Acuticoccus sp. I52.16.1: one gene and its partner. The protein of the gene in region 2 binds, or shares a complex with, the protein of the main gene of each other region. Links are inferred from orthologs where the notes say so. Each region holds a gene or a part of one and is shown on either strand. Other genes may lie near its edges.

Region 1 (6,650 bases), 520 kb from region 2 along the record:
AGAAGTAGATGAGGTCGAGCGCCGGGGCCTCGCCGGTGAGGCGCGTGAGCATCGCGTGGACCTGGCCGCGATGGTGCGTCTGGTGGTTGAAGAAATGCACCAGCGCCGGGGCGATCGGCTCGGTCAGCGTCTCGGGCGAGGTGGCGCGCGTGTAGCTGAAGGTGGCGCCGATCGCCGCATCGGTGAGCTGATCGGCGAATGTGACGATCTCGGTGTCGAGCGTCTGGCGCATCTGCCGCAGCGTGGGGAGGTCCTCGGCCACCGTGGAATCCAGCGACAGCTGCGGCGCCGGCGTCCCGGCGAAGCGCGACAGCCAGATCAGATCGCCGACGACGAGGTGATTGAGTGTCGCCGCGATGGAGCCGAACGCGGCGCCGAGATCGGCATGGTAGTCCGCATCGGGGAGGGCGGCGGCGGCGTCGTAGACGCGCTCGTTGGCCCACCGGTTGTAGCGGGCCAGCATCGGGAATGCGTTCACGCGGGGTGCCTCCTGTTGCGGTTGTGGGCTGGGCCATCCTATAGCGAGCGCAACACCCCGGCGCGACAGTCGCCGGCGACACCACCCGACACACGCCGCCCGCGGCAACTCGAGGATACCATGGCCATCGAACGCACCTTTTCCATGATCAAGCCGGACGCCACCAAGCGCAACCTGACCGGCGCGATCACCGCCAAGCTCGAGGAGGCGGGCCTGCGCGTCGTCGCCTCCAAGCGCGTGTGGATGTCCCTGCAGCAGGCCGAGAAGTTCTACGAGGTCCACAAGGCGCGCCCGTTCTACGGCGAGCTGACCGAGTTCATGTCCTCCGGCCCGACGGTCGTGCAGGTGCTGGAAGGCGAGAACGCCATCGCCAAGAACCGCGAAGTGATGGGCGCCACGAACCCGGCCGAGGCCGCGCCGGGCACCATCCGCAAGGAGTTCGCCACCTCCATCGGCGAGAACTCCGTCCACGGCTCGGACGCCCCGGAGACCGCCGCCGAAGAGATCGCCTTCTGGTTCGGCGGCAACGAGATCGTCGGCTGAGGCTGCGATGGCCACGCAGCAACTCGTCCCCGCCCTGTGGTTCGCCTCCGAGGCGCTCAAGGCGGCAGAGTTCTACGTGGCCACCTTTCCCGACTCGGCGCTGGTGCGCACCACGCGCTGGCCGCCGGGCGGGCCCGGCCCGCAAGGCGCCGTCCTGACCGTCGAGTTCGAACTCTTCGGACAGTCGGTCACCGCCATGAACGGCGGGGTCGACAAGCCATTCACCGAAGCCCTCTCGATGACCGTCCTGTGCGACACCCAGGACGAGATCGACCGCTACTGGGACACCCTCCTCGCCGGTGGCGGCGCCCCCGCCCGATGCGGCTGGCTGACCGACCGCTACGGCCTCTCCTGGCAGATCGTCCCCACCATCCTGCGCGACTTGCTGAACGACCCCGACCCGGCCAGAGCCGCGCGCGTGGTAGCGGCGATGTTGCAAATGGTTAAACTAGACATCGCCACGCTGCAGAGCGCGCCGAACGGCTGACCCGGATCGATCCTCGACCGGGCGCGTCGGCGCGCGGCGAAAGAGAAACGGGAGGACGTTGATGGCCGAGGCTTCGATGAAACTGGTGGGGCGCATGCTCTCGCCCTACGTGCGGCGCGTCGCGATCTGGTGCGCATTGCAGGGACGCGAGATCGAGGTGCTGCCCGTCGCCGCGACCGACCCCGCCCAGGCCGACACGATCAAGAGCTTCCACCCCGGAATGCGCGTGCCCGTCCTCGTCCTGGACGACGGCACCAAGCTTCTGGAAACGATCCCGATCTGCGACTGGCTGGACGATTCGCTCCCCGACGAGCGCCTCGTCCCCGCGACCGGCATTCCCCGGCGCGACTGCATGCAGCGGATCGGCCTCGCCCACTCGTCGGTCGAGAAGGTCATCTCGCTGGTCTACGAGAAGAACCGCCGGCCCGAGGCGTTCCACTGGAAGGACTGGCAGGAGCGGGTCCTCACCCAGATCGAGGGCGGCTTCACCGCCATGGAAGCGCTCGCCCCGGAGGCCGGGTTTTTCGGCGGCGAGACACCCGACGGGTCGGACATCGCCTTCGTCTGCACCTTCCATCAGGCCAAGGCGACGAACCCCTTCCTCGTCGAAGGCCGATACCCGAAGCTGACGGCGCACGCCGAACGCGCGATGCAAATCCCGGCATTCGCCGAGACCTACCCGGGGTGACGTCGACACCCTGCGGCGGAGGCGCGCCGCCGCAGGGGCGATGGGGGCGGCACTGACGCACGCGCCGCAGGGGCTCGGGAACTCACCAAGGAACAGGGGAGGTCGCCTGTCCCTCGGAGCCGCCCATCGCTGAAGACGCCCGGCACCGGGGCGGCGCAGGCCGCAAGGCACGCTTCGCTCTTCGGCCTTGCACCCCGCACCGCCCCGGCGCTGATCGGGCTTCAGCGACGGACGGCTCCGAGGAACAGGCGACAGCGACCGCCCTGCCGTGGCGCGACGATGGGGAGATGCCGTGCGCGGGAGGCCCAGCGTCAGAGGTCGGCGTCGGGGGTCGGCGTCTCGGGTCGGCCTTCGAGGGGGGAGCGGTAGGCGGAGACGGAGGAGGCGGCGGAGGAAGCGGCGGGAAGGGTCAGCCCTCGCCGGCGCGGGCCAGCAGCTGCTGCGCGTTCACGAGGTGCGGGCGGTCCACCATCTTGCCGTCCAGCGAGACGACGCCGGCTCCGGGCGCGGCGTCGAACGCGGCGACGATGCGCTTGGCCGCCGCGACCGCCTCGGGCGACGGGGTGAACGCCTCGTTGATGACCGCCACCTGCGCAGGGTGGATCGCCAGCTTGCCCAGGAAGCCGTCCGCCGCCGCCTCGCGCGCCTCTGCGGCGAGGCCGTCCAGGTCGCGGAAGTCGGTATAGACGGAATCGATCGGCAACACGCCGGCCGCCTTGGCGCCGGCGAGGCACAGCGTGCGCGCATGCGCGAACGCCGCGGTGATGCGGCCCGCCTCGTCGCGCGTGCGCGACACGCCGAGCGCCGCCGACAGGTCCTCCAGCCCCCACGTCATCGCCGCGAGCCGTGGGCCGGCCGCATCGTAGGTGCCGAGACCGAACATCGCCCGCGCCGTCTCCGTCGCGATCGCGAGCACCTTCGTCGCCCCCTCGGCGATCCCCTCCTCGGCCTCCGCCACCGAGAGCTTGGCCCCCAGGTGCGCCACGTCCGCCCCCGTCTCGCTCTTCGGCAGCACGATCATCGCCGGGCGCGCGCCCATCACCGCGGCGAGGTCGTCGTCGACGAGGCCGGTGTCCAGCGCGTTGACGCGAACGGCGACGTAGCCGGGCGCGTCCGTCGCCGCCTCCGCGACGAGACCCCGCGCGGCGGCCTTGCGGTCGGCCGAGACCGAGTCCTCGAGGTCGAGGATGACGACGTCGGCGCCCGAATCGTAGGCCTTGGCGAGCTTCTTCTCCGAATCGCCCGGCACGAACAGGAACGAGCGCATCAATGGAACGCCCCACGGGCGGTGCGGCGGCGGGTCATCATCGGTCCTCCCTCGTGCGGGCCGGTCGGCTCCGGCGTCGCCGGACGTTGGCCCGGCAACGGCACGAGGTAAACCCGTTTATCGCGCTGACGACCGCGGGGGGAGGGCGCCGGGGCGCCCGCCGGAGCGTCAGGCGAGCGCGGCGCGCATCTCCTCCACCAGCGCCGCGCGGGCCTTGCGGGCGGCGAGCGCGGCCGGCATGTCCACCTCGATGAACGTCACCTTCACGTTGGGCTGGAGCTGGCCGATGAGGTCCATGTCGGCCGAGATCACCGTGCCGATCATGAAGTAGCCGCCGCCCGAGACCGCGTCGCGGTGGAGGCAGATCGGCTCGGTCCCGCCCGGCACCTGGATCGAGCCGTAGGGATAGCACCCGTCGACGATGTTGGACGGGTCCGAGCCGGCGCCGAACGGCGGCTCGCGCGGCACGAACTCCAGCGGCCGGCCGCCCTTGAAGCGGTAGCCCATGCGGTCGGCCTCGGCCGCGACCATCCAGGTGTCGGCGAAGAAGTTCGCCTGCGAGGCCGGCGTGATGCGGTGCCAGTAGAGGCCGGGGAGCACGCGGATCTCCGCCGGGCTGCCCGGCTTGCGCCTGAGCGCCTCGGGCACGGACCGACCCTCCGCGGCGCCCGCCGCCTCGCCGAGCGGGATCACGTCGCCCGCCGCCACCGCGCGCCCGCCGACCCCGCCCAGGGCGCCGATCGCGTAGGTCGAGCGCGAGCCCAGCATCGGCTCGGTGGCGATGCCGCCGGAGATCGCGATGTAGATGCGCGCGCCGTCCTGGAGGTAGCCGAACGAGAGGGTCTGCCCCGCCTTCACCGCGAGCGCCGTCCAGCCGGGTTTCTCCTCGCCGTCGATCCTGATCGGCATCGTCGCGCCGGTCACGGCCACGGTGGCGTCCGAGCGGAAGGCGATCTCGGGGCCGATGAAGACCGCCTCGAGGCCCGCCGCGTCCTCCGGGTTGCCGACGAGGCGGTTGGCGGCCTCGAAGGCGAGGCGGTCCATCGCCCCGCCCATCGGGATGCCGAGGTGGAAGTAGCCGGGGCGCCCGAGGTCCTGGATCGTCGTCAGGATGCCGGGCTTGATGACCTCGATCTCAGCCGGCATGGAGCGCCTCCATCAGTCGCTTGTTGGTGCCGTCGACGTCGGCGTTGAAGGCGGCGAGGTCGAACTCCACCTCGGCGATCTTCGGCGTCCACGTCCCGTCCCGCACCGCCGCCTCGATGCGGTCGTGCTCGGCCCGGTCGATCGGGTCCCACTTCACGATGTCGCCCGGCCGGAAGAAGACCATGAAGTCCTTCATGTAGGAGACGGTCTGCGTCGGGTCGTAGATCGGCATCGGGGTGATGCCGAACATCTGATATCCGCCTGCCCCGCGCACCGAGTAGATGCAGGCGAAGCACCCGCCGTAGCCGACGGTGAGCTTGGGCGTGTCGGTCCGCGGGCGCAGATATTTGGGCACCTGGAGCTGCCGCTCGCGCTCGACGAGCTGGTAGAGGAACGGCAGCCCCGACACGAACCCCACCATGGAGACGAACCACGGGTTGGCGTGGTGCGCCTCGATGAACGCCGCCACGCTGGCGAACCCGTTGACGCGGGCGGCGTAGTCGAGATCGCTGCCCGCCGGGTCCTGGTGGCGCTCCCGGAAGCGCATCAGGGTCTCGTGCGTCCAAGGGTCCTGGTAGTAGACCGGCACCTCGATGATGCGCGTCGTCATCCGGTTGGGGGTCTCGGCGGCTTCCGCCTCAAGCGACTTCAGCGTCTCCATCATCGTCTCGGGGGCGATGACGTCGGGGTCGAACTTCACCTGGAAGGAGGCGTTGGCGGGGCAGATCTCGGTGACGCCGGGGATCTTCTTCTCGGCGACCGCGCCGGTGATGGAGAGCGCCTTGAAGAAGGCGTCGAGGCTCATCTCGTCGTCCACCTCGACGAAGATGTGCTCGTCGCCTCCGTAGGAGTAGCGGGTCTTCATGTGGCGGCGCCTCCCGTCATGATGTCGCCTCGAAGGGCTTCGTGGCGAGCCATTCCTCGAGCCAGTTGGTGTGGATGCGGTTGCCGATGACGTCGCCCTCGGCGGCGAGCGCCTCGTGCAGGGCCAGCGTGGTGACGAGGCCCTCGAAGCCGGTGCGGGCGAGCGCCTCGCGCAGGAGGGTGATCGCCTCCATGCGGGACGCGCCGTGGACGACGAGCTTGCCGAGCAGCGAATCGTAGAAGGGAGGGATCTGGTAGCCCTCGTAGAGGAGCGTGTCGAAGCGCACGTCCGCCGGCACGTGGATCGCGCCGCACACGCCGGGGAAGGGCATGAAGTCCTTGGCCGGGTCCTCGGCGTTGATGCGCACCTCGATGGCGTGGCCGGTGATCGCGATGTCCTCCTGTGCGAGGCGCAGGGGCGCGCCGAAGGCGATGCGGATCATCTCGGCCACGAGGTCGATGCCGGTGATCGCCTCGGTGACGGGGTGCTCGACCTGGATGCGGGTGTTCATTTCGAGGAACGAGAAGCGCCGTTCCTCGTCGTCGAACAGGTACTCCAGCGTGCCGGCGCCCTTGTAAGCGGCCGCCTCGGCGAGGCGCACGGAGGCGGCGCAGATCTCCTCGCGCTCCTGCGGTGAGAGCGAGGCGGACGGGGCCTCCTCCCACACCTTCTGCCGGCGGCGCTGGAGCGAGCATTCGCGCTCGAAGAGGTGGACGGCGCGCGTCCCGTCGCCCAGCACCTGCACCTCGATGTGGCGGGCGCGGGGGACGAACCGCTCGATGTAGAGGCCGCCGTCGCCGAACGCTGCCCGCGCCTCGGCCTCGGCCTGGGGGACCAGCCGGGCGAGTTCGTCCCGGTCGTGCGCGACGCGGATGCCGCGCCCGCCCCCGCCCGCCGCCGCCTTGATCATCAGCGGGAAGCCGATCTCGCCCGCGACGGCGCGGGCGGCGTCGAGCCCGTCGAGCCGGCCTTCGGAGCCGGGGGTGATGGGGACGTTCGCCGCGCGCGCAGCGTTCCTGGCGGCGACCTTGTCGCCCATCTTCGCAATCGTCTCCGCGGAGGGGCCGACGAAGATCATCCCCGCCGCTTCCACCGCCGCGGCGAACGTCGCGTTCTCGGCGAGGAAGCCGTAGCCGGGGTGGACCGCGTCGGCGCCGGCCTCCTGGGCGGCGGCGA
Region 2 (8,192 bases):
CCGGCCCTCCCGCCTCGCCGGCGCCGAGCTGGGTGCGGGCGTTGGCGTCGAGCAGCGAGTCGCCGCCGTGCGCCGCGCCGCCGATGGCACGCGAATAGGAGGGATTGGACCATACCGTCGCGCCGCCCTCGCCCTCGACCCACGCGGGGTAGGGCGCGGCGGTGATGAGGGCGCCGAGGCGGCCGGCGGCGTCGTTCGGGGCGCTGGCGCAGACCTCCGGCGCCGGCTCGACGAAGAGCGTGGGGTGCCCGCCTTCCAGCGAGCCGGTGACGAGACGCGGCGGGCCGGCCTCCGCCGCGATGTCGAGCCGGAAGGGCTGGCCGGTGCGGCCCGTCTGCCGTGCGGCGGCGGCGAGCGGACCCTCGGCCCGCGGTGCCTCCAGCGCGGCGACGACGGCGGCGGGAACCTCGCCGCAGGCGATCACGTCGCCGGACGGCATCAGGCGGGCGGCGCCCAGCGCACCGCGGGCGAGTGCCAGCTCGGCGAGGGCGATGCGGGCGTCGTCGATGGAGCGGTCGTGGGCGGTGCCCGCGGCCGCTCGTGTGGCATGACGGGCCCGCGCCACGACGAGGCCGGCCAGCGCGCTCGCCGCCGCCGTCACGGCCCAGGCCGTCAGCATGTCAGCCCCTCGCGCGGCGCGTCGCTCATCCCACCTCCGTGTCGCGAATCGGATCCGAGGGTACCGCCATATGGAGTGGAGTGAAATGCAAACGGGGGGTGACAGGCTGGCGCGCCCACAACCCTCGCCCCGGCCCGGCCGCCCGGCGCCGCTCCCGGCGCGCACCGCGAGGGCGAGCGGCGGGATCAGGCGGGGCCGGCGTGCGGCCGGGGCGGCGGCGGGCCACGCGATCCGCCGAGGCGATTCTGCCGAGCGGAGACGTGCAACCAGGGGCGCGAGGGCCTACATTCGGCCCGTTCGCGCGCGCCCGCAGGAGCCTCCCATGCCGTCTCCCCACGTCTTCCAGCGGGCTTCGGCCGCCGACCTTCCCGTCGCGGTATCGGGCGAGGGCATCACCATCCTCACCGCCGACGGCCGGCGTATCATCGATGCGTGCGGCGGCGCCGCGGTCTCCTGTCTCGGCCACTCCGACCGCACCGTGGCCGACGCCATCAAGACCCAGGTCGACGCGTTGCCCTATGCCCACACCGGCTTCTTCACCTCCGAGCCGGCCGAGCGGCTCGCCGCGATGCTGGTGGAGCGCGCACCGGAGGGGATCGGCCGGGTCTACTTCGTGTCCGGCGGGTCGGAGGCGGCGGAGGCCTCGCTCAAGCTCGCCCGGCAATATTTCCTGGAGAAGGGCGAGGACCGCTTCCGCATCGTCGCCCGCCGGCAGAGCTACCATGGCAACACGTTGGGCGCGCTCGCGGCGGGCGGCAACGCCTGGCGCCGGCGCCAGTTCGCCCCGCTCTTGACCGACGCGACCAGCCACATCGCGCCCTGCCACTACTGGCGGTTCGGCGAACCCGGCGAAAGCGCGGAGGCCTACGGCCTGCGCGCCGCCGACGAGCTCGAGGCCGAGATCCTGCGCCTCGGCCCGGAGACGGTCGCCGCCTTCATTGCCGAGCCTGTGGTCGGCGCGACCATGGGCGCGGTCCCCGCCGTCGCCGGCTACTTCGCCCGCATCCGCCAGATTTGCGACACCTACGGCGTGCTCCTGATCCTCGACGAGGTGATGTGCGGGATGGGCCGCACCGGGCACCTCTTCGCCTGCGAGGCGGACGCGGTCCGGCCCGACATCGTCCTCGTCGCCAAGGGCCTCGGCGCCGGCTACCAGCCGATCGGCGCGATGCTGGTGAACGAGGAGATCCACCGCACCATCGCGTCGGGTTCCGGCGCCTTCCAGCACGGCCACACCTACATGGGCCACCCGGTGGCCTGCGCCGCCGGCATCGCCGTCCTCACCGCGTTCGAGGAGCGGGACCTGATCGCCAACGTGCGCGCGATGGGCGAGCGGCTGCGCTCGCAGCTGGAGGCGAGGCTGGGCCAGCACCCCAATGTGGGCGACATCCGCGGCCGCGGCCTCTTCCTCGGCATCGAGCTGGTGGCCGACCGGGACACCAAGGCGCCGCTTCCGGCCGAGGCGAAGACCCACGCCCGCATCAAGGCCGCCGCCTTCGCGCGGGACATCATGTGCTACCCGATGGGCGGCGTGATCGACGGCGTGAGGGGCGACCACGTCATGCTCGCCCCGCCCTACATCGTCACCGCCGGCGACGTCGACGAGATCGCCGCCCGGATCACCGCCGCCATCGACGACGTGCTCCCCGCGGCGGCTTGAGCCGTCCACGCGGCGGTGGGCGCATGCCAGTCCGAACCGCGCGGCGTCTTCCCGCATGGCGCCGATCCTGCTTCATTGTGCGTGGACGGAGGACGGCATGACGACGATCGACCTGAACGCCGATTGCGGCGAGAGCTATGGCCCCTGGACGATGGGGGACGACGCGGCGATCCTCGAGATCGTGACCACGGCGAACATCGCCTGCGGTTTCCACGCCGGCGACCCGGACACGATGGCCGCCACCCTGGAGATCGCCAAGGCGAACGGCGTCGCCGTCGGCGCCCACCCCGGCTTCGACGACAAGCCCGGCTTCGGCCGCCGCGTCCTTCCGATGGCGCCCGCGGCGCTGACGCGGATGGTCGCCTACCAGGTCGGGGCGTTCGCGGCGATGGCGGCGCTCGTCGGCGTTCCGGTGCGGCATGTGAAGGCACACGGCGCGCTCTCCAACTTCGCCTGCGCCGACCGCGCGGCGGCCGAGGCGATCGTCGCCGCGGTCAAGGCGGTCGACCCGTCGCTCACGCTGCTGGCCGTCGCCGCGACGGAGCTGGAGCGCGCCGGGCTGGAGGCCGGCCTCACCGTGGCGTCCGAGATCTTCGCCGACCGCGCCTACGAGGCGGACGGGCAGCTGATGTCCCGCGCCAAGCCGGGCTCCATCATTCACGAGGCCGATGTCGCCGCCGCGCGCACGGTGGAGATGATGCGGGCGCGGGCCATCATCGCCCACGACGGCACCAAGGTCGCCACCCCGGTGCACTCGATCTGCGTCCATGGCGACAACCCGCACGCGGTGGGTGTCGCCGCGGCGGTGCGCGGGGCGCTGGAAGCGGCCGGCATCCGCGTCGCCGCCTTCGCATGACGCGCTGATGTCCTGGCTAGAGGGTGCCACGATCCGCCCCAGCGGCGAGGCGGCGTTCGTGATCGAATATGGCGAGGCGATCGACCAGGCCGTCGGGCGGCGCGTCGCGGCGCTCTTCGCGGCGCTGGAGGCCGCGGCGCCGGAGGGCTTCGTCGAGGCGGTGCCGACCTTCCGCTCGCTGCTCGTCCTGTTCGATCCGGACGTCACCACGCGGGACGCCATCCTGGAGGCGCTGCCCGAGGAGGGCGCCGGAGCCGGCACCACGAGCGCGGAATGGATCGTCCCGGCCTGCTTCGAGGCCACCTGCGCCGAAGACCTCGACGAGGCGGCGCGCGGGCTCGACATGCCGCCCGACACCGTGCGCGAGCGGCTGGCGGCGAGCCGCTACCAAGTGGGCATGTACGGCTTCGCGCCCGGCTATGCCTACCTCTCCGGCATCGACCAGACGCTGACGCTGCCGCGCCGGCAGAAGCCGCGACCGCCGATCCCGGCCGGCAGCATCATCATCGCCGCCGGGATGGCGGTGCTCGCCTCGGTGTCGATGCCGACGGGGTGGTACGTCGTCGGCCGTACCGCGCTCACCCTGTTCGACAAGGACGCCGATCCGATGGTCCCCTTCGCCGTGGGCGACCGGCTGACGTTCGAGCCCGTCTGCGCCGCCGAGCTGGAGCGGCTGACGCGCGACGGCGGCGGCCTGAAAAGGGCGGACGCGTGAGCGGCGCGCGGATCCGGGTCGTCGACCCCAACCCCTTCATCACCGTGCAGGACGCCGGGCGGCGCGGCGCGATGCGTTACGGCGTCTCCGAATCGGGGCCGATGGACTGGGTGCGCTACCGGCTGGCGCGGCGCCTGGTGGACGCGCCGGCGGCCTTCGAGGTCGGCCTCGGCGGGGCGCGGTTCGTGGCCGAGGGGGGGACGGTGCGCGTCGCGGTGACGGGGCCGGGCTTCGTCGTGCGGATCGGCGAGACGACGCTGACGCCGCCGGCCCGCATCACCCTGGAGGCGGGCGAGACGCTGTCGCTCACCCCCGGCCGCCACGGCATGTGGGCCTACGTGACGGTCGAGGGGATCGACTACGGCGCGCCGGTCCTGGGCTCGTTCGCCACCAATGCCCGCACCGGCTTCGGCAAGCGCGATCTCGCGTCCGGCTTCGCCTGCGCCGCCGTCGACCCTGCCGCGCCGGAGCTGTTCGACGACCCGTACGACGACGCCGGCCCCGTCGCGGTGCTGCCGGGGCCGCAGCAGCACATGTTTTCCGAGGCGATCCGCGCGACCTTCGCGGCCGAGCCCTTCCACCTCTCCGACGCGATCGACCGGATGGGCTACACGCTGGTCGGTCCCAAGGTCGAGGCGGTCAGCCACGACATCGTCTCGGACGGGATCGTCGAGGGGGCGATGCAGGTGCCGGGCAACGGACAGCCGATCGTGCAGCTCGCCGACCGTGCGCCGACGGGGGGGTACCCCAAGATCTGCGTCATCGCGGCAGCCGACCGGCCGCGGCTGGCCCAGCGCCGGCCCCGCGATGAGGTTCGCTTCCGCTGGGTCGACGTGGGCGAGGCGGCCGCGCGCCGCCGCGCCCTGCTCGATGCGATCGCCACGCCGGTGCCGCGCATCCGCCGCGAGTTCGACGCCGAGCTGCTGGCGCGGGTGAACCTCGTCGGCGGGGTGTGGGGGCAGGACGCGGCACCCTGAGGTCGCGCCGGCGTCGCGCAGGCACCCGAGATCACCGAGGGACGGGGGCGGACGGCGCGCCCGTGCGGCGAGGTGAGGGGGCGCGCGGACGCGGGGGGCGCGCAAGGGGATCAATGGGCGGTGATGCGGCGCGGCCGGGCGGCGACGCCGTGTGTGGTCTTGCGCCAGTGGTGGGGCTTGCGCACGATGTCGTGCACTGCGATCAGCACCGCGACGCCCATCAGGACCCAGTAGACCGGGAACCATGCGACGGCCCATGGGCTGATCGCCCCGCTGCGGCGGCGTTGGATGCTGCGCACGCCCAGGATGAAGCTGGTGCCGTAGCCGACGGCGACGGCGAGCGTCTGCAGGCCGCCCAGCCAGATGGACTGGCCGAAGAGCACCGGCTCGCCCAGCAGCACCAGGGCGAGTTGCACCAGGAAGGCGCAATGGGCGAGCGCTGCCGTCAGCGCGCCGAGGATGAAGACGTGGAAGACCAGCGTGTCGGCCGGGCCGGCCTCGCGCAGGAAAGCCAGCGGCTGGCGGTTGTGGACGAGCCAGGTCTGAATGAAGCCCTTGAACCAGCGGGAGCGCTGCTTCAGCCACGCCTCGATCGAGACGGGTGCCTCCTCCCAGGTGTGGGAGTCGATCATCGCGATGCGGTAGCCGCTGCGGCACAGTCGCACGGCGAGGTCGGCATCCTCGGTGACGTTGTAGGGGTCCCACCCGCCCGCCTCGACCAGCGCGTCGGTGCGGAAGTGGTTGGAGGTGCCGCCGAGCAGCAGCAGCCGGCCCTCGGCGGCCACCATCGGCAGGATATGGTCGAAGAGGCACGCATACTCGATCGCGAACATCTTCGTCAGCCAATTGTCGCTCATGTGGTCGATCGTGAGGTGCGCCTGCACGGCGGCGAGCCGGGGCGGGGCGGCGGCGAAGGTCTCGGCCGCGATGCGCAGCTGCTTGGGGTCGGGCCGGTCCTCCGCGTCGAAGATCGTGACGAGGCTGCCGCGCGCCTGGCGCAGCCCGATATTGAGCGCCCGCGGCTTGGTCCGTGGCAGGCCCGCCGGCACGATCGTCATGCGGCAGCGCAGGTCGTGCGCCTCGCGCAGCACCGCGCGCTGGGTGACCGTGTCGTCGACCTCGACCAGGAACTGGATGTCCAGCTTGTCGGGCGGATAGTCGAGCCGGGTGAGCGCGGCGACGAGGTGCTTCAACCCCTCGTCCTCCTTGTAGAGCGGGACGAGGATCGAATATTCGGGAAGCTCCCGCGACTTGAGGCGGCGGCGCGGCGGAGCGCCGCTGGCATGCCCCGCGAGCGCCATCGCACGGCTCGCCGCGTAGCCGATCAGCACCGTCGTCATGGCCGCGATCAGCACCATCAGGCTGGCGATCGGGTGCACCAACAGCGCGAACAGGAGCACCGCTCCGAAGCTGGCGAGGGTGACGGCCTGACCGGGCGTCAGCACGCGGTCGGCCAGGTCGCGGTCGGGCACGCCATGCAGGGGATCGAGCCGTCCGTGCGCGACGACCGGGCCACGGTCGCCCAGCGCCTCGACCACGGCTTGTGGCGGGACGATGGTAATCTCGTCCGCATAGGCCGGCGTCTCGGCGACGAGGGCGCCGAGGTGCGGCAGCCAGCCGAGCGCCGGGACGATGGCGATGTAGGGCTTGCCGTCACGATCGCCGCGCAGGACGACGCCGTCGTCGGAGGTCGTGACGTCGAGCCGCTGGTGCCGGGCGAGGGCGGCGAGGCCGGGCCCACGGTCGAACGCGCAGCCGAGCCAGCGGGCGAGCGCGGCGAAATAGTCCACGTCGCGGAAGGGGGGCGGGTTGGCGCACGGGCGCCGCGCGGCGCGGTTGACCGCCGAGGGCCGCCAACGCTCGGACGCGAACGCGGCATCGAGGCAATCCTGCGGCTCTGCCAGCGCGATGGATCGGGCGACATCGGGCAGGGGGCCGCGACGGCGTGCCGCGCTGGGGCCGCGGTTGGCGGCGCCGAGCGCGAAGCAGGCGTCCCGCGCGGTCAGCCGCGGCCGGCGTGGGGCGACGTGGGCGAAGGTCGCGGAGAAGGGCTCCGGCTCCGGCGCGGGGGGGAAGCGTGCGGCGGGGGCGGCGGGGAAGGGTGCGACCGGGGATGGGGCGGCCGGGCCGGCGCGCTGCGACGGTGCCGCGAAGACGGACCGGCGGCGGAGCCTCGGCGCGTCAGAGGCGGCCGGGGGGCGTGCGGGCCGGGCGCCCGGTCGCCGGGCGAGAAACAGCCGGACAAGAAACAGCCGGGCGGGGGCGAGCCGAACGAGGAAGGCCCGAACCGGGAAGAGCCGCGAGCGAAACACCGGGTGCGATCCCTCGTTGTGGGTCGCGCCAGATAATCACGCTAAGATTGTGTTGGCAACTCGTTGCTCGGTCCGGTTGTCATCGCTCGTCGCGAGAGCGGATAAAGGCCAGTTGCAACGCATTGGTGACGCCGGGGGTATCCAGCGGCACTCCGGCCACCGCGAGCAACCGGTCGCCGGTGCGGCCCTGGCCGGCCTCGACGATGCGTGCCCCCGCGTCGGCGATGAAGTCCTCGAGGTCTTCGCTGGGGGTGGTGGCGATGCTGGTCACGCCCCAGACGATCCCGAGCCGCCGCGCCGTCTCGATGCGGGGGCAGAAGGCGAAGATCTGCGCCGTCGGCCGCTCGCGCGCGACGCGGATCACCGTCGATCCGGAGGAGGTGTAGCAGGCGATGACACCGACGCTCAGCGTCTCTGCGATCTGGCGCGCGGCGGCGGCGAGAGCGTCGGCCCCGGTCGCGTCCGGCTCCATGCGCTGGGCGTTGAGGATGGTGCGGTAGGTCTCGTCGGCTTCGACCGAGCGGGCGACGCGGTCCATCGTGCCGACCGCCTCGACCGGGTATTGGCCCGCGGCGGATTCGGCCGACAGCATGACGGCGTCGACCCCTTCGTAGACGGCGGTGGCGACGTCCGACACCTCGGCGCGGGTGGGGACGGGGGCGGTGATCATGCTCTCGAGCATCTGCGTCGCGACGACGACGGGCTTGCCGGCGCGCCGGGCGGCGCGGGTGATGCGCTTCTGCAGGCTCGGAACGTCCTGCAGCGGCATCTCGACGCCGAGGTCGCCACGGGCGACCATCAGTGCGTCGGACAGCTCGATGATGTCGTCCAGCCGTTCGATCGCCTGGGGCTTCTCGATTTTGGCGAGGATGCCGGCGCGGCCACGGGCGACCTTGCGGGCCTCGGCCAGGTCGTCCGGCCGCTGGATGAAGGAGAGCGCGATCCAGTCGACCTCGGCCTCGAGCGCGGCGTCGAGGTCGGAGCGGTCCTTCGGGGTCAGGGCGCCGACCGCGATCAGCGTGTCGGGACAGCTGACGCCCTTGCGGTCGGACA

What was found. Proteins that work in one complex are often made in the same cells at the same time.
Region 1: the proteins of MRB58_RS06995 (region 2) and MRB58_RS04565 are in contact, whole or in part, in a crystal structure (PDB 5DUD), measured with the Escherichia coli proteins. The link is inferred for Acuticoccus sp. I52.16.1 from one-to-one orthologs.

Annotation. Positions count from the first base shown.
Region 1 is NZ_CP094828.1:1,016,086-1,022,735, reverse strand. What follows is about bases 2,621-5,596. They hold MRB58_RS04565 (biotin-dependent carboxyltransferase family protein), read right to left. Parts: upstream 4,610-5,596; coding sequence 3,632-4,609; downstream 2,621-3,631. Other genes in these bases: MRB58_RS04555 (acetyl-CoA carboxylase biotin carboxylase subunit), read right to left, coding at 5,491-5,596; MRB58_RS04560 (carboxyltransferase domain-containing protein), read right to left, coding at 4,599-5,474; MRB58_RS04570 (CoA ester lyase), read right to left, coding at 2,621-3,463. In the rest of the region: MRB58_RS04590 (DinB family protein), read right to left, coding at 1-478; ndk (nucleoside-diphosphate kinase), read left to right, coding at 599-1,021; MRB58_RS04580 (VOC family protein), read left to right, coding at 1,029-1,508; MRB58_RS04575 (glutathione S-transferase family protein), read left to right, coding at 1,570-2,196; more of MRB58_RS04570, read right to left, coding at 2,606-2,620; more of MRB58_RS04555, read right to left, coding at 5,597-6,650. UniProt on the Escherichia coli protein: Catalyzes the cleavage of 5-oxoproline to form L-glutamate coupled to the hydrolysis of ATP to ADP and inorganic phosphate.
Region 2 is NZ_CP094828.1:1,536,409-1,544,600, reverse strand. What follows is about bases 2,017-4,996. They hold MRB58_RS06995 (allophanate hydrolase subunit 1), read left to right. Parts: upstream 2,017-3,142; coding sequence 3,143-3,850; downstream 3,851-4,996. Other genes in these bases: MRB58_RS06985 (glycosyltransferase family 2 protein), read right to left, coding at 4,938-4,996; MRB58_RS06990 (biotin-dependent carboxyltransferase family protein), read left to right, coding at 3,847-4,827; MRB58_RS07000 (LamB/YcsF family protein), read left to right, coding at 2,377-3,135; MRB58_RS07005 (aspartate aminotransferase family protein), read left to right, coding at 2,017-2,279. Outside these bases: MRB58_RS07010 (PAS domain-containing sensor histidine kinase), read right to left, coding at 1-619; more of MRB58_RS07005, read left to right, coding at 942-2,016; more of MRB58_RS06985, read right to left, coding at 4,997-7,139; pyk (pyruvate kinase), read right to left, coding at 7,219-8,192.